Regions from separate parts of the Agrobacterium sp. K11 genome, predicted to be linked through region 4. Evidence: predicted binding sites of a transcription regulator. Region 4 holds the regulator's gene; each other region holds the start of a gene.

Region 1 (7,699 bases), on a different contig from region 4:
GGCAGACGGTATATCCGCAGATTGTTCTGGATCTGGCTTTCCCCGTCCGCATCCTGCGTGGCGCAGAGTGGGTAGATGAAGGCTGCCTTCAGGCCAGCGAGGTATTCCAGGTCGAAGGCAATATCGTAGGCAAGCCGCATGGGGATCAGCTTCGAGATCCATTTGCCGGCGCGGCGGTTGACGAGATATGCGCCCGAACCCTTTTCCCGCGTCAACGCAATTGCGAGTGAGCGTCCGCCAACGAGCTTGCGGAACGGAAACTTGCGACCGTTGCTGACCGTGGTCAGCCGAAGCAGATCCCAGTCGCTCCCGTTCACTATCGCCTCGTCGATTGCTTCCAGGAAATCCTTTTCGAAGACGACATCGTCTTCAAGAATGAGCGCGATATCGGCATCGCTGCCCATGAACCTGTTGGCACAGGCGACATGGCTGAGATAGCAGCCGATTTCCGGCGGCGAGGTGCGGCGGCCATGCATGAGCATGTAGGAAAGCTCGCTGAATTCCGGGATAGGATAATTCAGTTCGCGGCCATTGACGCCCTGGACCCGCTCTGCCTTCAGCCCGATGGCGTCGAGGCGTGCGTTCATGTCCTCGAGGCGCTTGGTGGCGCTGTCCATATTGATCAGGAAAACGGCAAGCTTGCGCCCGCTTTTCGGTAAAATATGCAAAGCAGTCCTCGCCCGGTTTCTGCACCCTGTTGCAACTCCTTTATTGCAACGGCGTGACGCGGGCTACGGAAAAAGCCGCGTTCATGCACTCATAGTTGTCGAATCAAACCTTTTCCACAAATCCATCCAGCACACGCTTTTGTCCGGCGCGGTCAAAATCGATGGTCAATTTGTTACCCTCGATGGCGGAGATGTTGCCATTGCCGAATTTGATATGAAAAACGCGGTCTCCGACCACGAATTTCGACGGTGTGTCGGCAACCGATTTGGCCACCAGTTCGCCGTCGATCGTGCGGGCGCGGGGCCCGCTTTCGCCATAACCAATCCGCTCGACCGCATGGCCGGAGCGTGTGCCCCAGTTATCGCGGGTCGCGTCGGACTTGTTGGCCTGGGCACGTTTCCAGCCGGGGGTGGAGTAGTTGTTGGCGAAGGGCTCCGCCTTGTCGAAACGGGACTGGCCATAACCGCCGCGTCCGCCGTAACCACCGTAATTGCTGTCGGATGCCGCGACATCCACGTGCGCTGGCGGCAGTTCATCGAGAAAACGCGAGGGCAGGGTGGATTGCCACAGACCATGGATACGCCGGTTCGATACGAACCAGATATGGCATAGCTTCTTGGCGCGGGTGATGCCGACATAGGCGAGACGACGTTCTTCCTCCAGACCGGAGCGGCCGCCTTCGTCCAGCGCCCGCTGGTGCGGGAACAGACCTTCTTCCCAACCGGGAAGGAAGACGGTGTCGAATTCCAGCCCCTTGGCGGAATGCAGCGTCATGATGGAGACGGCATCTAGATTTTCGTTCTGCTCGGCATCCATGACGAGCGCGACATGCTCGAGGAAACCGCGCAGGCTCTCGAAGGCCTCCATCGAGCGGATGAGTTCCTTCAGGTTTTCCAGCCGACCGGGTGCTTCCGCCGTCTTGTCGGCCTGCCACATGGCAGTATAGCCGCTTTCGTCCAGGATCTGCTCGGCAAGCGTGGTGTGTTCGGTGTTTTCCAGAAGCCCCTGCCAGCGGCGGAAATCCTGCACCACGTCGAACAGCGCCTTGCGCGCTTTCGGTTTCAGCTCGTCGGTCTCGATGATGTCGGTCGCTGCCGCCAGCATCGGAATGTCGCGGGCGCGGGCGTAATCATGCAGATTGCGGATGGTCGTGTCGCCCAGGCCGCGCTTGGGGGTGTTGACGATGCGCTCGAAGGCCAGATCGTCGGCCGGCTGGCAGACAAGGCGGAAATAGGCCATGGCATCGCGGATTTCGAGACGCTCATAGAAGCGCGGACCGCCGATCACGCGGTAATTGAGGCCAAGCGTGACGAAACGGTCTTCGAACTCGCGCATCTGGAAGGAGGCGCGAACGAGAATGGCCATGTCGTTCAGCTTGTGGTTCTTGCGCTGAAGCTGTTCGATTTCTTCACCGACGGCGCGGGCTTCCTCTTCGGAATCCCAGGCGGCATGCACCACGACCTTCTCATCGTCGGGGCTGCTGCGCTCGGTGAACAGGGTCTTGCCGAGACGCCCTTCATTATGGGCGATCAGATGGCCGGCGGTGCCGAGAATATGCTCGGTGGAGCGGTAGTTGCGCTCCAGCTTGATGACCTTGGCACCGGGAAAATCCTTGTCGAAGCGCAGGATGTTGTCCACTTCGGCGCCGCGCCAGCCATAGATCGACTGGTCGTCGTCGCCGACGCAGCAGACGTTTTGCGGCTCGCCTTTGGGGCGCTGGGCAAGAAGCCTGAGCCACATATATTGCGCCGTATTGGTGTCCTGATACTCGTCCACCAGAATGTAGCGGAATTTCTGGTGGTACTCCTTCAGAATATCGGGATTGCGGCGGAAGATGCTGATGGGGTGCAGCAGAAGATCGCCGAAATCGCAGGCGTTCAGCGTTTTCAGCCGGTTCTGATAGGTCGTGTAAAGTTCGCGGCCCTTGCCATTGGCAAAGGCGCGGGAATCGCCCTCGGGAATATCCGGCGGCGTCAGCCCCTTGTTCTTCCAGCCGTCAATCATTCCGGCGAATTGTTTGGCCGGCCAGCGCTTGTCATCAAGACCTTCGGCCTGGATAAGCTGTTTGATCAGCCGCACCACATCGTCGGTGTCGAGAATGGTGAAATCAGACTTCAGGCCGATGAGTTCGGCATGGCGACGCAAGAGCTTGACACCGATGGAGTGGAAAGTGCCGAGCCAAGGCATGCCCTCAACCGCGCCGCCGACCAGAACGCCAATGCGTTCCTTCATCTCGCGGGCGGCCTTGTTGGTGAAGGTCACGGCCAGAATCTGGCTGGGATAGGCGCGTCCGGTCGCCAGAATATGGGCGATGCGGGTGGTCAGAACGCGGGTCTTGCCGGTGCCGGCGCCCGCAAGCACCAGAACAGCGCCGTCCAGTGTCTCCACGGCCTCGCGCTGCTCCGGGTTGAGGCCGGAAAGATAGTCGGGCGTGGGCCGGGCCTGATCGCGTGCCGCCATGGCGCGCGCGGCAATGCCAAGCCCGCCGGCGTTGCCTGCATCGGCATTGTTCGTCGCCTTGCGAGGCGCCTCAGGTTCTTCGTCGAAGAACGGCATATCGTCAAAACTGTTGCTCATGCGGCCCAATGTAGTGATTCGGGATATAAAGGCTAGAACCGTGTTCTGCTTTTATTCCGGTATCATCCGTCAAAACGCCTATTCCAAGACGTTTTTTCATGTCAGGCCCGCCTGTCGGCATCAAAAGCCGCGTCCACCGGCAATTGCAGCGCCACGGCCAGTTGGTTGGTCTTGGCGGCAAGCGCGATGACCCGCATGAGATCGGCATGCTGTTCGCCCGTCATGCCCTTGGCTTTTGCAGCCGCGGTATGGGAGTGGGCGCAGTAGGAGCAGCCATTGGTGACGGAAACGGCGATATAAAGCATTTCCTTCACCAGCGGATCGAGCGCTGAAGGTGTGGCCATCACCGCCTTGACCTCGGCCCAGGTCTTTTCCAGAAGATCGGGGTCGAAGGCGAGGTAGAGCCACATATTGTTGATGAAATCCGATTTCCGCGTTGTGCGGATATCGTCGAACACAGCCTTGACGCGCGGGTTGGCTTCGGCATTTTCGGCTTTCGTTACGGTGCTCATGCATTCCTCCGGTCATGGCTATTTCAGCTGCAGATTACCGTATTGGCGAATGTTTGCGACAGAAATGGCCGTCAGTGCGCTTTCGACGACAATTCATCACAAATTACAATTATGTAAGGAACGGATTTGTGCGTTGCCTTCGTTAGGGCATGCGGGAATACTTCTACCGTTCCGAAAAGCTCTTTTCGGGGCGGGTTTATGCTGTGCGGATAATCGGAGAATTGTATGCGGGTGTGGAAACAGGTGGGTGTCAGTCTTGCTGTAGCGGGAGCAGGACTCTGTCTTTGGGGGTTTTATTCACCCGAAGCGCGGAATCTGCTCGCGGGTATCGGCATCGGCAAAACACCTGTTGGCGCGGTCGAGGTTGCCGCATCCGGTGCCAGAACACCCGGTTCGTCATCCGGCCAAAATGCCGGCGCCGCACGCCGCGATGGCAATGCGACCCTGGTGGCGATGGCCCCGGTCAAGAAGGGCACGGTCAATGACAGGCTGAACGCCATCGGCAGTGGCGAGGCCATCCAGTCGGTCGTCGTCATGCCGCAGACATCAGGCACGCTTTCGGAAATCCGCATTTCATCCGGCGCCCGCGTCGTAAAGGGGCAGGTGCTCGCGCGGCTCGATGACGAGGAGCAGGTGATCGAGCGGGACAAGGCGCAGGTTGCGCTACGCAGCGCCGTCGAAAAATCGAGTTCCTACAGTAACCTGAAATCCGTATCCCGCCTTGATGTGCTGGACGCGCAGATTGCCGAGGAAGCCGCCAAGCTTGCACTGAGCACCGCCGAGCTGAACCTCAGGCGCCGCGACATCGTCGCACCGATTGAGGGTGTTGTCGGGATCGTGGCCGCCAATATCGGCGACAATGTCACCACGCAATCAACAATCGTCGGCATTGATGACCGTTCTCAAATTCTGGTCAATTTCTGGGCGCCGGAACGGTTCGTAACTGCAATTACCGTCGGAATGCCTGTAGAGGCCACCTCGATTTCACGCCCCGGCGAGACGTTCAAAGGTGAGGTCGAGGCCGTCGACAACCGTGTCGACGCCGCAAGCCGTACCATCCGCATCCGGGCACGGTTTGCTAACGACAAGGATGAGCTTCGGGCCGGTATGTCCTTCGGCGTCACCATGCGTTTTGCCGGAGAGACCTATGCCTCCGTCGATCCGCTGGCCGTGCAGTGGGATGCCGAAGGTTCCTATGTCTGGCGCGTGACCGACAATAAATCGGCCAAGGTGCGGGTGCAGATCGTGCAGCGTAACCCCGATGCCGTTCTCGTGAAAGCGGAACTGGCGGAAGGCGATCAGGTCGTGACCGAAGGATTGCAGCGGGTGCGGGAGGGTGGTGCCGTCCGTGTCGCAAGCCAGCCGAAGCCCGAGGAGGTTGCCAGCCAATGACGACTCAGCCGCCTTCGGGTCAGGATTCCAAGCTCGCCTTCACCGCACTGTTCGTTCGCCGGCCCATTCTGGCAGCGGTTCTCAATACGTTGCTTGTGGTTGCCGGCCTTGCCGCGCTGGTTGGCGTTGAGGTGCGCGAGTTGCCGGATGTGGACCGGCCGTCCATCAGCGTCAGGACGACCTATGAAGGTGCGGCGCCCGAAACCATCGATCAGGAAGTGACGCAGACCATTGAGGGGGCTGTTGCGCGCGTCAGTGGCGTCAAGTCCATCTCCTCCAATTCGCAATTCGGCACCAGCCGCGTAACGATGGAATTCGGCGACAATGTCGATATGGCCGTTGCCGCAAACGATGTGCGCGATGCCATTGGCCGCGTAACCAACCAGTTGCCTGATGATGCTGACGAGCCGCAGATCATCAAGGCGGATTCCGACAGCCAGCCGATCATGCGTCTTGCCGTCACTTCGTCCACGCTCAGCATGGAAGATCTGACCAAGCTGGTGGATGACGAAGTCATCGACCGCCTTGCCGCCGTCGATGGCGTGGCGGATGTGGAGCTTTACGGCGATCAGGAAAAAGTCTTCCGCGTCGATCTCAATCAGGCCGCACTTGCCAGCCGTGGTCTGACGGTGACGGATATTTCCACCGCGCTGGCCAGTGCCGCGCTTGATGTGCCGGCGGGATCGCTGAAAAGTTCGACGCAGGACATCGTCGTGCGCGCGACCGCGAGCCTCACGAAGCCTGAGGATTTTTCCAACCTTCTGATCAAGGACAATATCCGCCTGCGCGATGTGGCAACCGTGATGCTGGGTGCGGATGACGAATCCACCTCGCTGCGGTCCAATGGTGTGCAGGGCGTGGGTCTCGGCGTCATCCGGCAGGCGCAGTCCAATACGCTCAATATCTCCACCGGCGTGAAGGCTGCCGTCGAGGCCATGTCGGCCAACCTGCCGCAGGGTACGCGCATCGTGGTGACCAGTGACGACGCCGTCTTCATCGAAGGCGCGTTGCACGAGGTGGAACTGGCGCTTGGTCTTTCCGCGCTGATCGTGGTTGTGGTGCTCTACCTGTTCCTGCGTGACTGGCGGGCAACACTCATTCCGGCGATCACCATGCCGGTGGCTTTGATCGGCACGATCATCGCCATCTACATGGTCGGATTCTCGATTAACATCCTTACGCTGCTCGCCATCGTTCTGGCGACGGGTCTGGTGGTCGATGATGCGATCGTGGTGCTGGAAAATATCGTGCGCCGCCGTGCCGAGGGCATGGGGCCGCGCGCTGCCGCTGTTCTCGGCACGCAGGAAGTGTTCTTCGCGGTGATTGCGACGACGGCGACCCTTGCCGCAGTGTTCATTCCGCTCTCCTTCCTGCCGGGCCAGCTGGGTGGCCTTTTCCGTGAATTCGGTTTCGTTCTCGCCTTCGCTGTCGGTCTTTCCTCCATCGTGGCCCTGACGCTTTGTCCGATGCTCGCTTCGCGGATGCTGAAAGACGGATTGAAGGAACCCACGGGACCGCTGGCGTGGTTCGGCAATGTCTTTGCCTCCACCTACAAGAAGACGCTTTCCGCCTGCCTCAACAACCCGCTCATCGTCATCATCGTTGCGCTCGTCTTTTCGGGCCTGTCTTGGATTGCCTTCGGCATGATCCAGAACGAACTGACGCCGCGCGAGGACCGCGCCTCGGTGATGATGCGTGTGACAGCGCCGCAGGGTGTCAGCCTCGACTATACGCGCGACCAGTTGCAGCGGATCGAGGAAAATCTCCAGCCACTGCGCGATAGCGGTGAAATCCGCAATATTTACTCTATCACCGGTATGAACGGTTCCTCCAACACCGGTTTTCTGGTGCTGACGCTGGCGCCGTGGGCTGATCGCGACCGCACGCAGAACCAGATTGCCGCCGATGTTACCGCTGCCGCCAACAAGGTGCCGGCGCTGCGCGGCAACGCCATGCAGCCGAACAGCCTGCGCATTCGCGGTGCGGGCAACGGCCTGCAGATGGCAATGGTCGGCAGCAATTATCAGGCACTGACAGCTGCGACGCAGAAACTACTGCTTTCCATGGAGGAAAGCGGCCTGTTCGAAACGCCGCGTTTGGACAACGAGCCCAACCAGGCGCAGCTATCCGTCTCCATCGACCGTGAGCGCGCCTCCGATCTAGGCATTGATATCACCGGCCTGTCACGCGCCATGCAATCGCTGCTGGAAGGACGTTCGGTTGTCGACGTCTTCGTGGATGGGGATGCAATCCCGGTCCGGCTGCTGTCCTCCACCCGGCCGATCAATGACCCGACCGATCTGGAAAACGTCTTCCTGAAAACGGGTGACGGCAAGATCGTGCCGATGTCGGTCATTGCCACCCTGAAGGAAAATGCGGTGGCGCCGCAGCTGAACCGCGAGCAGCAGCTTCCCTCCGTCGGCTTTACCGCCAATCTCAAGGACGGCGTTTCGCTCGGTCAGGCTTTGGAAAAGGTGAACGAGCTCTCACAATCCCTCCTGCCGCCCGGCGCCCGCCTTCTGCCGCTCGGCGAGGCGGCGACGCTTGAG
Region 2 (7,699 bases), on a different contig from region 4:
TGATCGCCGCATCCACCGCCGTCAGCGTGCGGTAGGTGTCATCGGCAAAGTCTTCGTGGCCGGGCGTATCGAGGATGTTGAAGACGCGGTCGTTATATTCGAAGGTCATGACCGAAGTGACGACCGAAATGCCGCGCTCGCGCTCGATCTTCATCCAGTCCGAACGGGTCTGGATGCGATCCTTCTTCGCCTTCACCTCACCGGCAAGCTGGATCGCTCCGCCGAATAGCAGCAGTTTTTCCGTAAGCGTGGTCTTACCCGCGTCCGGGTGCGCAATAATAGCAAAGGTGCGGCGGCGGGAGACCGCCTCGGCAAGTGTTTCGGCCATCTGACAAATCCTGTGGAATTGCGGGGTATCTAGCGTTTCAGGCCCGCATTTGCAATTGACCTTGCCGCGATCTCGGCAAACTAATGCCGCATGACCGTTCAAAATGATAATCGACCCCTCCTCCGGCTTGTGCGTCTCGCCAATGGCGCAGACCTCGAATTGCCTTCCTATGAAACCCGTGGCGCCGCCGGAATGGACCTGCGCGCCGCAGTGCCGGCCGATGAACCGCTGACTTTGCAGCCGGGCGAACGGGCGCTGGTGCCGACCGGTTTCGTCTTCGAGGTTCCGCAAGGCTATGAGGCGCAAATCCGTCCGCGCTCCGGCCTCGCCATCAAGAACGGCATCACCTGCCTCAATTCCCCCGGCACGGTGGACAGCGACTATCGCGGCGAAGTGAAGGTCATTCTCGCCAATCTGGGGCAAGCCGATTTTGTCATCGAGCGCGGCATGCGCATCGCACAGATGGTGATTGCACCAGTTACGCAGGTGGCAGTCAGCGAAGTGGCCGAAACATCCGAGACGTCACGCGGTGCCGGTGGTTTCGGCTCCACGGGGCTTTGACCAGCCCCCTTTATGGGCGATTGTTTTCACCCCTGATTTTCGCTATTGATCTGGCGGATTTTCGGGGAAAATGACCATGACGCTGACGACCCTTCTTGCCTATGCCACCGCACTCTTCATCGCCGCTGCCATCCCTGGCCCCGGCATGACGGCGATCGTGGCGCGCGCGCTTGGATCGGGGTTTCGGGAAACCTTCTTCATGGGCCTCGGGCTGGTGCTGGGCGACATGATCTACCTGACCGGCGTGATCCTCGGCCTCGCCTTCGTGGCGCAGACTTTTCAGGAGGCCTTCATGGTCCTGAAGTTTGCCGGCGCAGCCTATCTTCTCTATATCGCATGGAAGCTCTGGACCGCCGGCCTCTTGCCACAGGACCTGAAGGCGAAAAAAAGCACCAGCATTCCCATGTCGTTTCTGTCCGGCCTGCTGATCACGCTGGGCAATCCAAAAACCATGCTGTTTTATGTGGCGCTGGTGCCGACGCTGATCGACATCCGTATGATCGGCCCATCGGAATATGCGACACTTCTGGCGCTGACCTTCATCGTATTGATGGCCGTTCTCCTGCCTTACATCCTGCTTGCCGCCAAGGCGCGCAACCTCCTGAAACGGCCAAGTGCGTTGACGATCCTCAACCGCACCGCGGCGGGAATTCTGGCGGGAACGGCGACCATGATCGCGATCCGCAGCACCTGAAACGATTTCGTGCATTTGCCTGATTTATCGTGAATTTTTTCCGATAATCAGACGATATTAGGATGAACGTTCGCTGGCCTGACAAGACTATTGCTCCTATTCTGCCGCTGAAATCTTGCGGCCACACATCGTGTGGCCTTCATACAGGAGAGCATCATGCCCGAAGCCAGAAAGCCCGGACGCGGACGCGTCTATTCCTCCATCACCGAAACAATCGGCGATACGCCGATCGTGCGGCTGGACAAGCTGGCGAGGGAAAAGGGCGTGAAGGCCAATCTTCTCGCCAAGCTGGAGTTCTTCAACCCCATCGCCTCCGTGAAAGACCGCATTGGCGTTGCCATGATCGAAGCGCTGGAAGCCCAGGGCAAGATCACCCCCGGCAAAACGACGCTGGTTGAGCCGACCTCCGGCAACACGGGCATTGCGCTAGCCTTTGCCGCCGCCGCCAAGGGTTACAAGCTGATCTTGACCATGCCGGAAACGATGTCGGTCGAACGCCGGAAAATGCTGGCCTTGCTGGGCGCGGAACTGGTGTTGACCGAAGGCCCGAAGGGCATGAAGGGCGCCATCGCCAAGGCGCAGGAACTGGCCGAAACCCTGCCAGACGCGATTATTCCCCAGCAGTTCGAAAACCCCGCAAACCCGGATATTCATCGCAAGACGACAGCGGAAGAAATCTGGAACGACACCGAGGGTGCTGTCGATATTTTTGTTTCGGGCATCGGTACGGGTGGCACTATCACCGGTACGGGCCAGGTGCTGAAATCCCGCAAGCCGGAGGTGAAGGTCATTGCCGTCGAGCCAGCCGACAGCCCGGTTCTTTCCGGTGGCAACCCCGGTCCGCACAAGATCCAGGGCATCGGCGCCGGTTTTGCACCCGCGATCCTCGACACTGGAATCTATGACGAAATCGTCACCGTGACCAATGACGACGCTTTTGAAATCGCCCGTCTGGTGGCGAAGCTGGAAGGCGTACCCGTCGGCATCTCCTCGGGCGCGGCACTCGCAGCGGCGATCAAGGTCGGCGCACGTGAGGAAAATGCCGGCAAGAATATCGTCGTCATCATTCCCTCCTTCGCGGAACGTTACCTTTCGACCGCCCTTTTCGAAGGGCTTGGGCTTTAAGCCGTTCCTCTTCGGTCAGGCCGCAAACGCGCGCCTGACCGCAATGACCGATTGTGCCGCCGGCCATCCGCCAGCGGCACAATTGTTTTAGCCGGTAAAGGGCGAAGGAAGGCCGCTTATGCCGCCGCCGTCAGTCTTTCACCGGCAATGCGGTATGAAATGGCTTCGGCCACATGTATACGTCCGACAGTTTGTTTGCCGTCCAAATCAGCCAATGTGCGGGCTACCTTGAGAATGCGATGATAACCGCGTGCGGAGAACTTCAACTGTTCGGCAGCATCGCGCAGCAACTGCAGCCCGGAAGCATCGGGCTCCGCATATTTTTCGATCAGCGTTGTCGTGCAGCGAGCGTTGGTGCGAATGCCTGAAGAGCCCGCCGCCGCATAACGCTCCTGCTGCGCAAGGCGGGCGCGAGCGACACGGGCGGCCACCACCGAACTCGGTTCGGCAGTCATGGGACGGATGAGGTCAGTGGCGGAGACGGCGGGAACGTCGATGCGAATATCGATGCGATCCATCAGCGGGCCGGAAATGCGGGCCTGATAATCTGTCATGCAACGTGGCCCTCTGGCGCAAGTGAAACCCGGCTCCCCCGCTCTGCCGCACCGGCAGGGGTTCATCGCAGCGACAAGCTGGATTTCCGCCGGATAAGTGACGCGGTGATTGGCACGGGCAACGATGCATTCGCCCGTTTCCAGCGGCTGGCGCAGCGCATCCAGCACCTGAGGCGCAAATTCCGGGAACTCATCGAGGAAAAGAACGCCGTGGTGGGCAAGTGAAGCCTCACCCGGCTTGGCATGCAGCCCTCCGCCGATAAGCGCGGCCATGGTGGCGGAATGGTGTGGCGTGCGAAACGGTCTGCGGTCCGACAGCTTGCCGCCGGACAATTGGCCGGCGATGGAGTGGACCATGGACACTTCCAGCAATTCCGCAGCCTCGAGCGGTGGCAGAATTGAGGGCAAGCGCGCAGCGAGCATGGATTTACCGGAGCCGGGCGGGCCAACCATCAGCAGATTATGGCCACCGGCCGCTGCCACTTCCAACGCGCGCCGGGCCGTCTCCTGCCCCTTGATATCGGCCAGATCCGGCAAATTGACCGGATTGGCGCGGATGGCGGGCATCGGGCGGGAGAGAAGCTGGGTGCCGCGAAAATGGTTGGCAAGCGCAATAAGGCTGCGTGGGGCGAGAATATCGATGCCAGCCCCGGCCCAGGCTGCTTCCGGCCCGCTATCAGCCGGGCAAATCAAACCCTTCCCGAGCGCATTGGCACCGATGGCCGCGGGCAGAGCGCCCGAAACCGTGCCGATGGTGCCATCGAGATTGAGCTCGCCGAGAACCACATATTGCCCGAGCGCTTCCGCCGGGATCGCTCCCAACGCGGCCATGAGACCCAAAGCGATCGGAAGATCGAAATGCGATCCTTCCTTGGGCAAATCCGCAGGCGCAAGATTGACCGTGACTTTTTTTGCCGGCAGCGCCAGACCGGAGGCATGGAGCGCGGCCTGCACCCGCTCCCGGCTTTCCGCCACCGCCTTGTCCGGCAGGCCGACGATCTGGATGCCGACCTTTCCGGGTGCGACCATCACCTGCACCTCGACCGGCACACCCTCTATTCCCTGAAATGCAACCGTATTGACCCGTGCCACCATGGCCTGCCCCCGCAAACCGGCCACAACATCAAAGCATTATGCCCCGATGGCGGCCACTCTCAAGTAACCTGCCACAGAGCAAAGAATAAAACAAGAACATTAAGCGAACAATTTCGCGCGAACGGTGTATTTCAGTTGTATAGAGTTGTGCACGCGGAACAAACGCAGGTGGCGAGGAAATTGCCTCAGAACTCCTGTGCTTCGCGCTTTTTCTCGATCGCATCCCACAACAGGCTCGCCACATCGGCACCGCCGAATTTCTGCACTTCACGAATGCCTGTCGGTGAGGTGACGTTGATTTCCGTGAGGTAATCGCCGATCACATCGATGCCAACGAACAGGAAACCGCGCTCGCGCAGGGCGGGGCCGATGCGGCGGCAGATTTCCTTCTCACGCGCGGTGAGTTCCGTTGGCTCCGGGCGGCCGCCGGCATGCATGTTGGAGCGGGCATCATTTTCCGCCGGCACGCGATTGATCGCGCCCACGGGCTCGCCATCCACCAGAAGGATACGCTTGTCGCCCTTGCGAACATCCGGCAAGTATTCCTGGGCGATATAGGGTTCGCGGAACATCTGACCGAACATTTCCAGCAGCGATGAGAAATTGCGGTCGTCCCGCGCGGAATGGAAGACGCCTGCGCCACCATTGCCATAAAGCGGCTTGAGGATGATATCGCCCATTTCATTGCGGAAGCGGGCAATTTCAGAGACATCCTTGGTGATCAGCGTCTTCGGCATCAGATCGGCGAATTCGGTGACGAAAATCTTTTCCGGCGAGTTGCGGACCCAGGCGGGATCGTTGACAACAAGCGTTTTGGGATGAATGCGCTCGAGCAAATGGGTCGAGGTGATGTAGGCCATGTCGAATGGCGGATCCTGGCGCAGATGAATGACATCCATGGTCGAGAGATCGACCCGCTCCGGCTCCGAGAGCGAAAAATGGTCGCCCTTGATATCGCGCAGTTCCATCTGTTCGACGGTCGCGTAGATTTTGCCATCGCGCATGGAGAGGCGTTCGGGCGTATAGTGAAACAGCCGGTATCCACGTGCCTGCGCCTCAAGGCTCATGGCGAAGGTGGAGTCGCCGGCGATATTGATGCCGGAGACATGATCCATCTGGATCGCGACGTTCTTGATCTTCGCCATGCGCATCTTCCTCTTGCAGCATGCGGACGCTTCGCGGTTCCGCCGTGCCCATTGCCTCGTCTGTTCGCGATTCCCCGCAGGACCGGAAGAGACCCGGAAATGCTTCAGAAAACCATGAAGATGTAGGGCAGCGACCATTCAAACGCAACTGCTGCGAGGGGTGCTTTTTGTGAGTTTTATTGAACCTTCAGAATTCCGCAGGTGGCGCTGCGCAGAGCCCCACCTGACGGAGTGTTTTACCAGTTCAGGCCGCCAGCTTGTAGGAACGACCGGCAAACAGCTTGTTCTTGACCCGGTAGGCCAGAGCCAGCGCCGTGGGGAAAGGGCGGCGCATGAAGGCAACCTTGCGGACATACTCATCCACCCGCCAGGTGGCCCATGTTCCCGCGCGGAAATAAGCGACGTCACCCACCCGCAGGATACTGACTGTGCCGTCTTCCGCCGTCACATGCACCTCACCCTCAAGGATATAGACGGTCTCGTCCCAACCGAAGAACCAGCGGAACTCGCCCGCCGTACAATCCCACATGGCTGTGCTGGACGCGCGGTCTCCGCTTCTGGAATGATCCGCCGCACGCGCCTGAGGATCGCCGGAAATGATCCAGTCGGGGTTGATGGGGGCCGGCTGCAGCCGCAAATCGGTGCAGGACGCGCTAACCACGCCCTCGTCTTTTGTCCGGCGCATAGAGGCCGGCAATATCGGCACTGTGCGGATCGCCATGGTCGCAGCCGCCGCGAACATCATCTTTAAAGGCATATTAGAAAACCCCCGTGAAATATTGGAGATCTTCTATCATCGGGATCGTAACGAAGCGGTTTTGACAATCGGCGCAATTTTAGTCATCGCGCCGATTTCTTATCGTCCACTCAGGCCGTTGCCAGCTGCACGGGCTGCGCCACAGCCTGTTCCGCGTTGCCGGCTATGCGCTTGCCGGTCTCGCTGGAGAAGAAGTGCAGCTTGTCCGGAGATATGGCGACCGACAAGGTAGCCGGAATCTCGACCTCCGGCGAAAACGCCACAGTCAGGTTCTGGTCGCCGATCATACCGTGGATAAGACGCTGCGAGCCGAGTTCCTCGATATACTCGACGCGTAGCGAAAAACCGGGCTCACCTGCCGCCGCCAGGCGGAAATCTTCCGCCCGCATGCCCACAGTAACCGGGCCGGAGGTGGGGGCGAAACCGTTGAGCGCGATCAGCGACGGCCCGACGGCAAGGCTATCCCCATGCAACTCGCCGTTCAGCAGGTTCATGGCGGGAGAGCCGATGAAGCTTGCGACAAAGGTGGAAGCGGGGGTGTGATAGACCTCAAGCGGTGCGCCGATCTGTTCGATGCGGCCGCCGTTCAGCACCACCAGACGGTCTGCCAGCGTCATGGCTTCCAGCTGATCGTGCGTGACGTAGATCGAAGTGGTGCCGAGACGCTTTTGCAGGCGCTTGATCTCGCCGCGCATGGAAACGCGCAGTTTGGCATCAAGGTTGGACAGGGGCTCATCAAACAGGAAGGCCGCCGGTTTGCGCACGATGGCGCGGCCCATGGCGACTCGCTGACGCTGGCCGCCGGAAAGGGCGCGCGGCTTGCGCTCCAGATAGGGTTCGAGCTGGAGCATGCGGGCGGCCTCGGCCACGCGCGCATCGATCTCCGCCTTCGGCGTCTTGCGGTTCTTCAACCCGTATTCCAGGTTCTGGCGCACCGACATATGCGGATAGAGCGCATAGTTCTGGAACACCATGGCGATATCCCGGTCAGCCGGATCTACCTGGTTGACCACCCGGTCACCGATCTTCACCGTGCCTTCGGAAATATCCTCAAGTCCGGCCACCATACGCAGGAGCGTGGACTTGCCGCAGCCGGAGGGACCGACGAGAACAATGAACTCGCCGTCCCTGATGTCGATATCGACGTGATGCACGGCACGCACGCCGCCATGATAATCCTTGCAGACCTGACTGATTTCTATCGCGGCCATTTTCGGTTTCCTTATTTGTCACTTTCGGTCAGGCCCTTGATGAACCAGCGCTGGAAGATCACGACGATCATCACAGGCGGCAGCATGGCCAGAACGGCAAGCGCGAAAGCTTCGTTGTAATCGGGGATTTGCGAACCGACCCAGACTTGCAGGATCGACTTGATGCCGCGCATCAGGGTGAAGAAACTCTCGTCCGTGGTCATCAGCATGGGCCAGAGGTACTGGTTCC
Region 3 (7,699 bases), on a different contig from region 4:
GCGTGCCCTTCGATCGCGGCACGATCTTCGATCCGGCGACAGGAAAGGCAATCAATGTCAGCCGACGTCTCAGGCTGGACGAGGCCTATAACATCACCGATGGCAAATCCGATCTGGCGAGTATCTCAATAGACCGCCAATTGTCCGAAGACTGGAAACTGTCGCTGAACTACGCCTATAGCCAAAACGAATATTCCGACAACCAGGCCCGCGTGATGGGTTACAATTCCCGCACGGGGCAGGTGACGCGGCGCGCTGACGCCACGCAATATTCCACCATCTACAACCACGCGGCCCGCGCTGACCTGACCGGTGAGGCTGATATTGGTGGCCTGCGCAACGATCTGCTGTTCGGCATGTCCTACGATTACAGCGACACGCTGCGCACCAACATGTTGCGATGCGCAAATTCCTCGAATTTCAACATTAACAATCCCGTTTACGGCAGGTTGCCGGCGTGCACGACGGTCAGGGACGTCGACAGCGACCAGACGGAGGAGCTTTCCACTGCTTCGATCTATATGCAGGACGCCGTGCATCTGGGCGATCAATGGATCGCTGTCGGCGGTTTGCGCTACCAGTATTACGACATCTATGCCGGCAAAGGCCGCCCCTTCGTCGTCAACACCCAGAACAATGGCGGCGAACTCATCCCCAATGCCGGTCTCGTCTACAAGATCACGCCGGATGCATCCCTTTATGCCAACGTGGCGAAAACCTTCCGCCCGCAATCCTCGATCGGAGCCTATTATGGCGGGCTCGATCCGGAGGAGGGCATTTCCTATGAGGTGGGCGCCAAGTTCGACCTGTTCACCGGTCTGAACGCCAATATTGCCTTGTTTAATGCCCGCAAGCGCAATGTCGCCTATTCGGAGGATGTAGGCGGTGTGTCGACGGTGAAGGCCGCCGGTCTCGTTCGCTCGCGCGGGGTGGAGGTGGATATTGCCGGCAACCTTACCGATAGTCTCGATCTAATCGCAAGTTATGCTTATACGGACGCTCTCGTTCTCGAAGATTCCACCTATGCCGGCAAGCGCTTGCCGAATGTCGCGCGTCACACCGGCTCGCTGTTTCTTGCCTATGATGTCGGTGAGGTCGGGCCGAACGGCAACACGCTGCGGATCGGCGGAGGAGTGCGGGCCGTCGGCCAGCGTGCCGGCATCAACGACAATTCCTATGACCTACCGGGTTATGCCGTCTTCGACGCCTTTGCGACCTATACGCTTCAGCTGGAGAAACCGGTGACCCTACAGCTCAATCTGAAGAACATCTTCGACAAAAGCTATTATACCTCATCCATTGGCTCCACCAGCTACGCCAATGCCGTCGGCGAGCCCTTCAACGTCAGCCTCACGGCCAGCGTGAAATTCTAAGGGTACAGGCGGCGCAGTCCATCTGGGTCTTGCCGCTGCTGATGAAAGTAGACCCGTGCGTTTCTTGCATGGCTGCGCTGCATTAAAGCCTATTTAATATGCGGTAAAACCGGGTATCTTATTTTCATCGAAGCGATGCACCTCCTCCCGCAAAGCTTCGGATTGAGATGACCCTATCCTCCTCCCAAGGGTTGTCTTGTGAACAATGGCACTCCTCCTCCCAGCCGTTGTTCGAAATTTCGGAAAGCCTGCCGCACCTCCTCCCGCGGCGGGCTTTTTCGTTTTCGGGACAGGGGCATCAAAGGCCAAGCGCGAGCTGCGCTTCCTCTTCACTCTCTTCGGTGCTCAGCGAGGAAAGGGTAATCCCCAACAGCCTTACCGGACGTTTGAATGGAAAGACGGAGGCAAGCAGGCTCTCTGACATCTCCTGGATCATTGCGAGATCAGACACGGCTCCCGACACTGTTTTGCTGCGTGTCGCCTGGCTGAAATCCGAATATTTGATTTTCACGGTCACCGTCTTTCCCGTGATGTCGTGGGCCTCGCAATAACGCCAGACTTTCTGAGCCAAAGGGCCAAGCTCCGCCTTCGCCAGATTGAGATCGTCGATATCCTCGACGAATGTGTCCTCGGCGCCGACAGATTTGCGGATGCGATCGGGCTTGACCTGCCGTTCATCGATACCGCGGGCGATGTTATAGAAATAAGGGCCGGATTTCCCGAAATGCTGTTGCAGAAAACCGAGTGATTTCGACTTGAGATCGAGCCCGGTTTCGATGCCGTGCCGTTTCATCCGCTCGGCCGTGGCGGGTCCTACGCCATGGAATTTCTTGACGGCCAGGGCTTCAACAAAGCCAGGCCCATTCTTCGGCGTAATGACGGCCTGGCCATTCGGTTTGTTCAGGTCGCTTGCCATCTTGGCCAGAAACTTGTTGTAGGAGATGCCGGCAGATGCATTGAGTCTGGTGACCGCCTTGATCTTTGCGCGGATCTCCAGCGCAATTTCGGTGGCGATCTCCATGCCTTTCAGGTTTTCGGTGACATCGAGATAGGCTTCGTCGAGCGATAGCGGCTCGATCAGAGGGGTATATTCGGCAAATATCTCGCGTATCTGTTGCGACACCTGCCGGTATACCTCGAAGCGTGGCGGTACGAAGATCAGATCCGGGCATTTCCGTTTGGCAGTGACGGACGGCATGGCTGAATGGACGCCGAAGGTTCTCGCCTCGTAACTTGCCGCAGCCACCACGCCTCGTGCGGCCGATCCGCCGACGGCGACCGGCAGGCCGCGAAGTGCGGGGTTGTCGCGTTGCTCCACCGATGCATAAAAGGCATCCATGTCTATATGGATGATCTTTCGAACAGCCGTGTTATCCATCGTTCCAGCCTGTACGATCTTCCCTATTTCCACATCGCCCGCATCCGCGCGCCTACATCGATGCGGATCTGCTGCGCGCTGCGCTCGGAGGCTGCGGCCGAAACCAGGGGCCAGGTGGCGGTTTCAAAGAACTGCAGCAAAGTTGCCGGTATGAAGCGGGTTCTAGCGGCATAGACATGCCGGTCGCCCTGCGCGTTCTGGCCATGGGTGAAGAACCGTTGCGGGGTTATCAGTGACAGACTGTCCTTGGCGCGAGTCATGGCGACATAGAGCAGCCGGCGTTCCTCCTCTACTTCATGCGTGGAGCCGACGCCCAGATCGGAGGGTATGCAGCCATCGACAACGTTCAGGATAAAGACGGAGCGCCATTCCTGGCCTTTTGCCGAATGAATGGTTGAAAGCGTCAGGTAATCCTCATCGAGCAGCGGCACGCCTGCCTGATCGCTGGTGGCATCCGGCGGATCGAGCGTCAGTTCGGTGAGGAAGCGTTCGCGGGAAGGATAGCCGCCGGCAATCTGCTCGAGTTGCAGCAAATCGGCCTTCCGCGTCTCGGCATCCTCATGGATGCGTTCGAGGTGGGGCTCGTACCAGAGCCGCGCCTGCTCGATATCTGATGGCCAGCCGCCGTGCAATTTTCGCATGTTCGCCAGCAACTGCACGAAGGATACCCAGTCATCACCGGTTTTGGGTGGCGGCGGAATTTCGGCTAGGGCGAGCAGAGGTTCAGGATCTGCCGCAATCGTATCGAGAATATTGCCGGCTTTCTTCGGCCCGATACCCGGCAGCATCTGAAGTAGCCTGAAACCGGCGACGCGGTCACGCGGGTTTTGCGCGAACCGCAATACCGCCAGCATGTCCTTTACATGGGCACTGTCGAGAAACTTCAGGCCGCCAAATTTGACGAAGGGAATATTGCGGCGTGTAAGTTCAACTTCAAGCGGCCCGCTGTGACTGGAGGTGCGAAACAGCACGGCCTGTTGCTTCAGCGTCATGCCGGTCTCACGATTGGCCAGCACCTGGTCAATAATGAAGTTCGCCTGCTCGGTTTCGCTTTTTACTGTCACGAGCTTTGGCCGCTCGAGCGACTGTCGTTCGGTCCAGAGGTTTTTCGTGAACCGCTCACGGGCAAGGTCGATGACACCATTGGCGGCAGCCAGTATCGGCTGTGTCGAGCGATAGTTGCGATCAAGGGTGATAATATCGGCAGCCGGGCTGAAAGATGCCGGAAAATCAAGGATATTGCGCACCGTTGCTGCCCGGAACGAATAGATCGACTGGGCATCGTCACCCACCACGGTCAACCCGCGACCGCCCGGCTTCAGTGCCATCAGCACCGCGGCCTGCAGCCGGTTGGTATCCTGATATTCGTCGACCATCACGTGGTCGAAACGATTGCCGATATCGCCTGCAAGGTCGGGATCGCTGACCATCTGGGCCCAGTAGAGCAGAAGATCGTCGTAATCGAGAACGTTCTGGGCCTGCTTGGCCTCGACATAGGCGGCGAATAATTGCTTGAGTTCTTCTTCCCAGCTGGACACCCATGGATAGTGCTGGCGCAGGATTTCTTTCAGCGGCGTTTGTGAATTGACGGCGCGCGAATAGATCGCAAGGCAGGTGCCCTTTGTCGGAAAACGGCTCTCGGTCTTGGAGAAACCCAGTTCGTGTCGGGCAAGGTTCATCAGATCAGCGCTGTCTTCGCGGTCGTGGATCGTGAAATCCACGTCCAGTCCAATCTGTTCCGCATAGATTCGCAAGAGGCGCGCGCCGATCCCGTGAAACGTGCCGGACCAGGCCATCGCATCGGTGAGGGCTCCGGCGTTAGCGCCGATGACCTGCTTGCAGATACGCTCGACACGACGCGACATTTCAGAGGCGGCACGCCGTGAAAACGTCATCAGCAGGATGCGGCGAGGATCGGCGCCATTGACGATCAGATGCGCCACCCGGTGCGCCAGCGTATTGGTCTTGCCGGAACCGGCACCGGCGATAATCAGCAAAGGTCCCGCCGTGTGTCCGCCTGAAGGCCCAACGCCATGTTCCACGGCCTTGCGTTGCTGCTCGTTCAGTTTGTCCAGATAGGCAACCGCCATGCCTGCATCCTTGATATTTGCCTATCCGCACGACGACGGCATTTTTCAAAAGCACTCTTGTTGCAATGATTAGCAAAAACTCAAACAGCAGGCCAGAACAAATAATGAACGCATGTCTCTTTCCTCCACACTGCGGTGGACAAACCTGGTTGATCGATATTCGCAGCCTCAATCGGGTTCCGCATGGCGTGTTGACCGGCATGCTTTTCAAACCACTGAACCAACCCGACGGCTGATGAGTTCACCAGTCGCGTCTTGGAAGACGTGTTTGTTGGGAGGACAAAAGCATGAAGCATCTGAAACTATGCCTGATCGCTGTTGCGGCACTGGCCACATCGACATTTGCCTTTGCCGAGCAGAAGGCCATGAGGTCTGACGCCACGATCGCGTCGGATATCAATTATCTGCTTTATACGCCCAAAGACTATGCCGGTTCGGACAAAACCTATCCTCTCGTGGTCTGGCTGCATGGCGGCGATCAGGGCGGGAGCGACGTCGAAAAGCTGCGCCGCAGCGGTCTGCCAAAATTGATCGAAGGGGGCCGTGATTTTCCTTTCATGGTGTTTTCGCCACAAAATCCGAATGAGGAACTGCTTTATCCGATCGAGCGCGTCGAAAGCGTCCTGGCTTCCGTTGTGGCGGATCATCGGGTGGACCGCAGCCGTATCTACCTGATTGGATATAGCCGGGGAGGGTTCGGCGCCTGGTCAATGGCCGAGCAGTTTCCACAAACTTTTGCTGCAGTCGTCCCAATTGCCGGTGGCGGCATCCGCCATTACCTCAACCGCACCAATGAAAAGACAGCATTCTGGGCCTTTCACGGCTCAAGGGACGAGGTGATTCCTTTGTCCGATACTGTTGTGCTTGTTCAGCGTCTCCAGGAACTGAAACGCAATGTGCGGCTGACGGTTTTTGAAGATACGAACCATGAAGAGGTGGAGGCAAAAGTGCTCGGCGATGAGGCGATGTGGACCTGGCTTCTCCAGCAAAAGCTTGCAGACGCAAAGACGCCTTCGGCACCCTGAACCCCCAGCGGGCACCGTTTTACCGCTGGTATGGAAGCCCACAACCCAGCGCGGCCGTCATAAGTCCGGGCTGGCCGCCTCATAAGCCTTCGTCAAAACATCTCTCCGCAAGCGTGTCTTTCGCCTCTTGACACAGAGTAGGGAAGTCGTGCTAATACGCATTAACAGATAATACGTATTAGCAGTCAACGAGTGTCGGGGAGGGCATTGCGTGACCAGCCATAAACGGCTTACTCAGAACGATATTGCGAAGCTTGCCGGCGTCAGTCAGGCAACAGTATCGCTTGTTCTGAACGGCGCGCCGACCGCGATTGCGCGTATCCCGGCTGAAACACGCGAACGCGTACAGGCGGTCATTCGCAAGACGGGTTATGTCGCGGACCCGATCGCGCGCCGCATGGCCAAGGGGCTTAATCGCATCCTCGGCGTCTTCACCTACGAGCCTGCCTTTCCAAGCGCACAGGCGGACTTCTTCACGCCGTTCTTGTTGGGTATCGAGGAAGAGGCGCAGCAGCAGGCGTACGATCTTTTGCTGCTGACCAGTGCCGGCGTCGGCAACAACCGCAAGATTTTTTCCGAGGGCAACAGGCTCCGGATCGCCGATGGCTGCCTGGTCCTGGGCCGTGAATTCGACCGCAAGGAGCTTACCCGGCTGGTCTCGGAAGATTATCCATTCGTGGCGATCGGCCGACGCGACGATGCTGGCGGGCCCGTGCCCTATGTTGGCGGCGACTATGCCGCGGGCACACGGCAGCTTGTTGAAGATGCCATGATGCTCGGGCATTCCAAACTCGCCTATATCGGCCCTGCGGGTCCGGCGGAATCGATTGCCGACCGCTGGCGGGGTTTCAGTGATGCGCTCGGCACGGCGGCGACACTTGCCTTGCACATAAAAGCGGTAAACCGGCCTGCCGAAAAGATCCTCGACGCGATCATCGAAAGCGGCGCGACGGTGGCATTTTTTATAGAATTGGCGGATGCGGTGCGCGTCGAGACTTTGGCACGGGAGCGCGGAATTGGGGTGCCCGACGTGTTTTCGATGGTCGTGCTTGGCAGCCATATTCGTGCCGGCCGCAGCCCGGTGCGTTTCACATCCTATGAAATTCCCCGTGAAGAGATGGGCCGGCAGGCGACTTCAATGCTGGTGAACCGCATCGAGACCGGCAGCCCGGGAAGTCAAATTCTGCTCAAGTGCCAACCCGTCAAGGGTGAAACATTGGGGCCGGCTCCAGTGGCCTCCCCAGATAAGTCCCCAGTCAACAAAACGGATGAGACGACGTGAAAGAGATGCAAGCAGACATTCTTGTGGTCGGTGGTGGCCTAGGCGGCGTGGCGGCGGCCCTCGGTGCCGCACGCGCCGGAAAGCGCGTGATCATGACCGAGGAATATGACTGGATCGGCGGTCAGCTGACCAGCCAGGCCGTGCCATCGGACGAACATAGCTGGGTCGAGCAGTTCGGTATCACCCGCTCTTATCGCGCACTACGCAACGGCGTGCGCCAATATTACCGCGACCATTATCCTTTGACGGAAGGCGCCCGCTCCTGGAGTGACCTCAATCCGGGTGGCGGCTGGGTCAGCCGCATCTGCGCCGAGCCGCGCGTCAGCCTTGCGGTGATGGAAAGCATGCTTATGCCCTATATCGGTGCCGACCGGCTGACGGTGCTCAAGCCCTATCGGCCGGTTGCTGCTGATGTGGACGGCGATAGGGTCCGCGCGATCACCGTGCGGCATCGCGACAGCGGAGCGGAGATCGTCATTTCCGCCGACTACATTCTTGATGCCACCGAGCTTGGCGATCTGTTGCCGATGACGGGCACGGAATATGCCAAG
Region 4 (7,699 bases):
CGTGGATGGAATGATACCCGAAATAGGAAAGAAAAGCGATCGTAATGGCCGGAACGATCAAACGGCCGAATCGTCTCTTTTTATGATGTCTGGTCCACATGCCGGAGAGAAGCCTTAAAACGCATAATGTGAGTCTCGAGACTAATGCGGATTGTTTAACTATCCGTTGACCTTAAATTCCGCGCGGCTGATAGACGCAAAAAAGCCCGCCAGAGGCGGGCTAATAATGACGAAGATATCAGAGAGAGTTCGTTATGCCGAGCGTGATCCGGCATCAAGCCACAGCGCGTCTTCGCCGTGAAAAGAGTCTTTTCAACCCAGGGACCTGGGCTGACTGAACCCCGGATCAACTCGGGAGTGAGCAGTGCGGATAAACCGCCCATCCCTGAGACTGGCCCGCCAGGCGGCGGGCCATATCGCGAAACCCGAACGCGGATTATCCGCGCAGGATCGAACGGCCGGCGTAAGCAGCCTGCGGGCCCAGCATTTCTTCAATGCGGATAAGCTGGTTGTACTTTGCGAGCCGGTCGGAACGGGCAAGCGAGCCGGTCTTGATCTGACCGCAGTTGGTTGCGACCGCGAGATCGGCGATGGTGGAATCTTCCGTTTCGCCCGAACGGTGCGACATGACGGCGGTATAACCTGCCTTGTGCGCGGTTTCGACTGCGTCCAGCGTCTCGGAAAGCGAACCGATCTGGTTGACCTTGACGAGGATGGAGTTGGCGACACCCATCTTGATACCGTCGCGAAGGCGGGCGGAGTTGGTGACGAAAAGATCGTCGCCCACCAGCTGGCACTTGTTGCCAATGAGATCGGTCAGCGCCTTCCAGCCATCCCAGTCGTCTTCAGCCATGCCGTCTTCGACGGAGATGATCGGATATTTCGCCACGAGCTCGGCCAGGTATTCGGCCTGCTCGATCGGCGAACGGGTCTTGCCTTCGCCTTCATAAACGTAATTGCCGTTCTTGAAGAATTCGGTCGCCGCACAGTCGAGACCGATGAACATGTCGTCGCCCGGACGGTAGCCAGCCTTTTCGATCGACTTCATGATGAAATCGAGTGCTGCCGGCGCGCTTTCGAGACCCGGTGCAAAACCGCCCTCATCGCCGACATTGGTGTTGTGGCCCTGTGCGGACAGTTCTTTTTTCAGCGTATGGAAGACTTCGGAGCCCATGCGCACGGCTTCGCGAATATTTTCTGCGCCGACCGGCAGGATCATGAATTCCTGGAAGTCGATGGGGTTATCGGCATGCGCGCCGCCGTTGATGATGTTCATCATCGGAACCGGCAGCAGATGCGCGTTCGGGCCGCCGACATAACGGTAAAGCGGCAGGCCGGAGGCTTCAGCGGCAGCCTTCGCAACGGCGAGCGACACGCCGAGGATGGCGTTGGCGCCGATGCGCGACTTGTTCGGCGTGCCGTCGAGCGCGATCATCATCTGGTCGATCTGGATCTGGTTTTCAGCGTCGAAACCGCCAATCGCGTCGAAGATTTCCGTATTGACGGCTTCGACCGCCTTTTCCACGCCCTTGCCGAGATAACGCTTGCCGCCATCGCGCAGCTCAACCGCCTCATGCGCGCCGGTGGAGGCGCCGGAGGGAACGGCGGCACGGCCCATGGAGCCGTCTTCGAGATAAACGTCGACTTCAACGGTCGGATTGCCGCGGCTGTCGAGAATTTCGCGCGCGATGATATCGGTAATGGCAGTCATGGTCTCTCCCTTGGGAATGGAACAGATATTTTCCGTCGCCTGTCTTAGACGATGGCGAAGAAATTACAATGACGGCGGACGGCGGAAACAGCCCGCCCGCCATTAAAATCGATTGGCACAAAAGTGCCCGCTGTAACGGTCAGCCGATCAGGCTTTCGTAATCGCGTCGAAAGCCAGAAGCTTTTCGAGCAGTTTCGGCATGTCCTTCAGGTGGACCATGTTAGGGCCGTCTGACGGCGCATTGTCCGGATCCTCATGGGTCTCGATGAAGAGACCAGCCACGCCAACCGCAACGGCCGCACGCGCCAAAGTCTCGACGAATTCGCGCTGTCCGCCGGTGGAACCGCCCTGCCCGCCCGGCTGCTGCACCGAATGGGTGGCGTCAAACACGACCGGAGCGCCGAGCGAAGCCATGATCGGCAACGAGCGCATGTCGGAAACCAGCGTGTTGTAACCGAAGGACGCGCCGCGCTCGCACAACATCACATTCGGATTGCCGCTCTCATTGAGCTTGGCAAGCACGTTCTTCATGTCCCAGGGCGCCAGAAACTGGCCCTTCTTGACGTTGATGACGCGGCCGGTTTTGGCGGCAGCGACGAGAAGATCGGTCTGGCGGCTAAGGAACGCCGGGATTTGCAGCACATCCACCACCTCGGAAACGATGGCGCATTGATCTTCCGTGTGGATGTCGGTCAGAACAGGAAAACCGAATTCCTTCTTGAGATCGGCAAAAACCTGCATCGCGTTATCCAGGCCGATGCCGCGTTTTCCGGAAAGCGAAGTGCGGTTCGCCTTGTCGAAAGAGGACTTGTAGACAAGCCCTATTCCCAGCTTGTCGCAAAGCTCCTTCAGGACGCCAGCGATCATGAAGGCATGTTCGCGGCTTTCCATCTGGCAGGGGCCGGCAATCAGCGAAAACCGCTCGGTATTCGAGAAGGAAACCTTGCTGGCGCCGTCGCCGGCGGTGACTTTAAGATTGTTCGTAACGCTCATCATTTTTCCTCGAAGGCGAAGGCAACACCCTGACCGGGTGCTGCGGGCACCACCAGACGGCCGTCCGCTTTTGCGCAGGACACGCCATTAGCAGCAAGCACCGCCTCTGTCACGGCAAGATCGTGTGACGAAAAGACGATGCCCGCGCCGCGCAATCCGCCTTCGTTGCCATCCTGAGCATTCAGGGCCTGCCCGCTGAAAGCCGGTTTTCCGGTCAATCTGATGCTGGCATTGCCGGTCGCGAAAACCATATCACCGCCCGGAGACCATTTGCCTTCACAGCCAAACACCGTCTCGATCAGGCCCGCCACCTTCATATCGCCGCCGGTAAACAGGACGATTTCACTGAGGCCGGTGACACCATTGGCGTGGCGCTCCAGCATGGTGCGATCGCCCGGAAGGGCTTGAACCCGTTGACAACTGAACAAAAAGAAATCCGCGGCCGCCCCGCTTGCAGCAAAAGCAAGCCGGAACGCCGCCTCGCCTTGCGAGCCATCCGGCATCCGAACAGGCCGCGAAAACTCGAAAACATCGCCCGCCGAAAGGCCGGCTGCCCGAAACCGCTCATGGTCAACCAAGGCGTCTTCAGTCCTGGCGACAAGAGCCGAAAAACCCTCCTGCCCGTCCCGTTGCCGGAAGGCCACATCCCTGCCAGTGAAAACATCACCCCTCTCTATTGACGCATTATATTTAGCCGGATCAGTAATTGCGAGCGGCTCCAGATAGGTGCCATCGGCGAAAAATACGCAGGCATTTTGGGTGCCGAAAGGATGCAGAGCCTCCGGCGCAACCGTAAAGCCAAGACTGACGAGGCGCTTCACGGCGACGCCTATGACTTCCACGGGCAAAACGAGATGGTCAACGCTATAGGGTTTCGTCATGAAAATGTATCCTGCTGGCCTTCCGCCCGGAGCATGCCGGGACGGTTTCGACCGCACAAAAGCACAATTGCGTGCTATGAGGCAAATCATCACAGCAACAGATGGCACCTTCACGAAATTTTAGGGGATTGCAGAACACATATGGAACATATAGTGTTCGTTCTGTATTTGTTTCGCGACTTCCACTACGATTCTAAAGGGTGTTTTCCTCATGCTCACGCGCAAACAGCAGGAATTGCTTCTCTTCATTCATGAACGAATGAAAGAGTCCGGCGTGCCGCCCTCCTTCGATGAAATGAAGGACGCACTCGATCTTGCTTCGAAATCCGGCATCCACCGCCTGATAACCGCTCTCGAAGAGCGAGGATTCATTCGTCGGCTACCGAATAGAGCTCGGGCGCTGGAAGTCATCAAGCTGCCCGAGGCTTATACGCCGGGTGCAAGGCCGCAGCGCGGCTTTTCGCCGAGCGTTATCGAAGGCAGCCTTGGCAAGCCCAAGACGCCGGAACCGGCCCCTGCCCCCAAGACGCCGGCCAATGATCTGGGCGGGGCTGTCACCGTGCCGGTCATGGGCCGCATCGCTGCGGGCGTGCCGATTTCCGCCATCCAGAACAACACCCATGATGTGGCCGTGCCAGTAGACATGCTTGGCACGGGCGAACATTACGCTCTTGAGGTCAAGGGTGATTCGATGATCGAGGCCGGCATTTTCGACGGCGACACAGTCATCATCCGCAACGGCAACACCGCCAATCCCGGGGACATCGTTGTGGCTCTGGTGGATGACGAGGAAGCCACGCTGAAGCGCTTCCGCCGCAAGGGAGCCTCCATTGCGCTCGAGGCGGCAAACCCAGCCTATGAGACCCGTATCTTCGGGCCCGACCGGGTGAAAATTCAGGGCAAGCTGGTGGGGCTGATCCGCCGCTACCATTGATCTTATCGAACCGAACGTATTCACTTTACAATAGGCGTCATCGTGAAGATGGCGCCTATATTGGGTTTGGCTGTTTCCAAACGTGGCGTGCTTTTGCGGGTGCACGAGGATATGCGCCATTCAGCCTATGCGCGTTGCCCTTTCTAAACTGAGTTCCTACTCCATAAAGATGCTTCGGTTTCGCTACAGGCGTGGTGGCGAATGGGCTGTTCGCTATAATTGTCGAAGCGATCCCATCCGCTGTTTTTTAGCGACGTTGTTCTGTCGTGTTGCGCAGTCAGTTTTAGTGGTCACCAAAGGGTGACTTATCGCAAGTCGCGCTCTCAGCGACCCCACATCACCATTCATCAACGGCGTTTATGGGAGCCATGGATAATTTTCGATATTCCGTGAACGCTTGGCAGGTGTAGAAATACGCGTCATATCCGGGAGATACGCCATGTACGATCTTTATATAGCCAACAAGAACTATTCTTCATGGTCGCTGCGGCCGTGGGTATTGATGCGCACGCTCGGTATCGCCTTTGATGAAAAGCTCATTCCGTTCGGCGAAGGCGTCTCCTTCTCCTCCTTTTCGCCGACGGGCAAGGTGCCCTGCCTGGTCGACGAGGGTATGACGGTTTGGGAAACGCTTTCGATCGTCGAATATCTTGCCGAAAGACACCAGGGTGTCTGGGCAAGCGACAAGCATGCGAGGGCCTGGTCGCGTTCGGCCGCAAGTGAGATGCATGCCGGCTTTTCCTCGCTGCGCAATCTCTATCCCATGTCGGTGGGCATTCGGGTCAAACCCAGGGGCGGCGATGCCGGGCTTAAAGCCGATATAAAGCGGATCGATGCGTTGTGGAGCGAGGGTCTCACAAAATTCGGCGGGCCATATCTCGCCGGTCAAAAGTTCACGGCGGTCGATGCTTTCTTCTGCCCGGTTGCATTCCGTTTCCAGACCTATGGCAGCGCGGATCTTTCGCCAGCAGCGAAAGCCTATTGCGACCGGCTGCTCGCCCTGCCTGCCATGCAAGAATGGTACGAGGCCGGTTTGAAGGAGAGCTGGCGCGACGCTGGTCATGAAGAGGAAGTTGGCGAGATCGGCGAATTGACTGAAGATTTGCGCGCCAAGGCCCGATGATCCATGCTGGCGGCTGTCATTGCGACGCCGCCAGCAGCCGGATGATGGGCTGCGGCAGATCACGGTCGAAACGTCCGCTTTTCCAGTCGTAATAACGGTGCTGGCTCCAGGGCCTGTCCGTTCCGGCGATTGCGGCGCGCAGCCCGCTCGCCACACCCTCCTCCCTCTTGTTAGCAAAATCTATTTCCACAGAACCGAGACGCCGCAAGATGTCACGGCTGAGCAGGAGTGCACCCGAGCGGCACTGCGAAAAAGAGGTTCTGCGGGAAACAACGACGATATCGGCAATATCGCAGGCTTTTCCGGCGAAGCGGCCATCGTCCAGAACGACGATCCACTCTCCGCTTGCGGCGCTCGCTACGCACCATATGTCTTTCCTGCAGGTGAAGACGCCAACTTTGGCGTCTTTGAGCGCCGCCGTCATCTCGCGTACCACCACAGCCATGTCTTCGGGCGACAGTTTCGATCTCGAGTCAGAACCAGCAGTATTTGCCATGCTCTCACCATTTATAAAATCTGGCGGCACGGTTTTTTCCGGCAGCAGCAGCGCCCTTTGCCACTGGCCGTAAACGAAGCCCTGCGGACGGGCTTTTGTGGTTGAGACCTTGCCTTCCTCCACGAGTGCCACCAATTCGCCGTCCTCGTGAATCAATAGATCCGGCAGATCACGATAGGCCGTAACTGCCGACACGCCGAAGGCGAAGAGCAGAAACGGGATGCCAAGAAGCGCAAGCCGGCTGCGCAGCAATGTCAGCAGCAGGAAACCCACCGAAGCCAAACCGATAAACCAGCCATGCGGACGCCCAGTCGCTGCGCTGCCGCCCCAGGAGGCCACCTCGTTTGCAACCTCGATGACGAGTGCCATGCCATAACCCATGATCTTCAGGAACGGCGCATCGAGCCCGAAGGGCATCAGCAGCATGGCGAGAAGAGCGAATGGCATGACGATCAGCGACATGAGCGGCATTGCAGCCAGATTGGCGAACAGTCCATAGGTGGTGACACGGTGAAAATGTTCGGCCGAATAGATCGCCGTAGAAAGGCCCCCGATCAACGACGTCGTGATAACGCCGCCAATGACCGCGCCCATCATTTCCGCCACCTTCAGCCATGCGGGCTTGCGCCCGATGAACAGCCGTTCGCGGTCCGTGCGCCAACGGCTCCAGAAGGCATAGGCGGACACAAGCGCTATGGTGGCCGCAAATGACATCTGAAAACTCGGACCCATGATTTCCGAGGGCGAGAAAGCCAGAATGATCAGGGCGGAAATGGCAACGTTTCTGAGGCTGAGTGATGGTTGATCGAAAAGGACAGCAATCAGCATCACAGACATCATCAGCCAAGCACGCTCGGCGGAAACGGCAAAACCGGAAATCAGATAATAGGCAAGCGTCATCAGCAGTGCCGCGAAAGCCGCGATCTTCTTGACCGGCCAGCGCTGCGCAAAGGCGGGAAACAAGCTGAAAGCCAGTCTCAGGCCAACAAAGAATATGCCGGAGGCCAGTGCCATGTTGAGCCCGGATATGGCAACGATATGGGCAAGGCCGGAGAGCCGCAACGCCTCCATCGTCTCCGCCGATATAGCCTGTCTCTCATCGGTGATGATGGAGGCGGCGAAGGCTCCGGCATCACCGCCGATGGTGGTGCGGATGCGTTCGGCAATTGCGCTGCGAAGGCCGTAAAGCCGCATATCGGCCCATTCCAACCAACCCTTGTCAGGCCTTGCGTCACCAACGGGTGATACAAGCGCATCCGGTGATTTATAAAAGAAACCGGTCGCGCCTATGCCTCTGAAATAGGACGTGAAGGCGAAGTCGTTCAGTCCCGGCAAGGCCGGGCCGGACGGCGGCGAGAGGCGGACCTTGCCGCGAAGGGTTGCTCCGAGTGCGATCGGCTCGCCTCCGCCACGCGAAAGCACCGATATCCTCTGCGGCGGACGCGACAATGTCGGGTCCGCTGTTGCGGTCAGATCGACGACATATCGCCAGTAGCCGCGTGCATCGACCTCCCGGCGCACCACAGTGCCGGTGATGGTGGTGGTCACGGGGGTATCCAGC

What was found. The regulator LexA, encoded in region 4, represses DNA repair genes until DNA is damaged. The targets are predictions, from matches to a motif close to TGTTCNNNNTGTGTTCNG.
Region 1: AC5SEO_RS10390 (ATP-dependent helicase) is a predicted target of LexA. The motif match lies at 3,288-3,305, and genes of this name have one in related genera.
Region 2: AC5SEO_RS08445 (YifB family Mg chelatase-like AAA ATPase) is a predicted target of LexA. The motif match lies at 4,450-4,467, and genes of this name have one in related genera.
Region 3: AC5SEO_RS22705 (ATP-dependent helicase) is a predicted target of LexA. The motif match lies at 4,935-4,952, and genes of this name have one in related genera.

The regions. Positions count from the first base shown of each region.
Region 1 is NZ_JCAHRB010000004.1:134,243-141,941, reverse strand. It holds gene AC5SEO_RS10395 (glycosyltransferase family 25 protein) at 1-668, opposite strand, end outside; gene AC5SEO_RS10390 (ATP-dependent helicase) at 772-3,246, opposite strand; gene AC5SEO_RS10385 (carboxymuconolactone decarboxylase family protein) at 3,348-3,758, opposite strand; gene AC5SEO_RS10380 (efflux RND transporter periplasmic adaptor subunit) at 3,984-5,150, shown strand; gene AC5SEO_RS10375 (efflux RND transporter permease subunit) at 5,147-7,699, shown strand, end outside.
Region 2 is NZ_JCAHRB010000003.1:669,746-677,444, forward strand. It holds gene AC5SEO_RS08425 (peptide chain release factor 3) at 1-328, opposite strand, end outside; gene dut (dUTP diphosphatase) at 419-889, shown strand; gene AC5SEO_RS08435 (LysE family translocator) at 966-1,583, shown strand; gene cysK (cysteine synthase A) at 1,740-2,708, shown strand; gene AC5SEO_RS08445 (YifB family Mg chelatase-like AAA ATPase) at 2,825-4,357, opposite strand; gene gshB (glutathione synthase) at 4,543-5,502, opposite strand; gene AC5SEO_RS08455 (cupin domain-containing protein) at 5,747-6,259, opposite strand; gene AC5SEO_RS08460 (sn-glycerol-3-phosphate import ATP-binding protein UgpC) at 6,370-7,470, opposite strand; gene ugpE (sn-glycerol-3-phosphate ABC transporter permease UgpE) at 7,482-7,699, opposite strand, start outside.
Region 3 is NZ_JCAHRB010000013.1:12,833-20,531, forward strand. It holds gene AC5SEO_RS22695 (TonB-dependent siderophore receptor) at 1-1,373, shown strand, start outside; gene dinB (DNA polymerase IV) at 1,672-2,751, opposite strand; gene AC5SEO_RS22705 (ATP-dependent helicase) at 2,775-4,841, opposite strand; gene AC5SEO_RS22710 (carboxylesterase family protein) at 5,129-5,866, shown strand; gene AC5SEO_RS22715 (LacI family DNA-binding transcriptional regulator) at 6,078-7,148, shown strand; gene AC5SEO_RS22720 (FAD-dependent oxidoreductase) at 7,154-7,699, shown strand, end outside.
Region 4 is NZ_JCAHRB010000005.1:55,786-63,484, forward strand. It holds gene AC5SEO_RS13135 (FtsB family cell division protein) at 1-100, opposite strand, end outside; gene eno (phosphopyruvate hydratase) at 437-1,711, opposite strand; gene kdsA (3-deoxy-8-phosphooctulonate synthase) at 1,859-2,704, opposite strand; gene AC5SEO_RS13150 (VOC family protein) at 2,704-3,585, opposite strand; gene lexA (transcriptional repressor LexA) at 3,797-4,519, shown strand; gene AC5SEO_RS13160 (glutathione S-transferase family protein) at 4,959-5,642, shown strand; gene AC5SEO_RS13165 (ComEC/Rec2 family competence protein) at 5,659-7,699, opposite strand, start outside.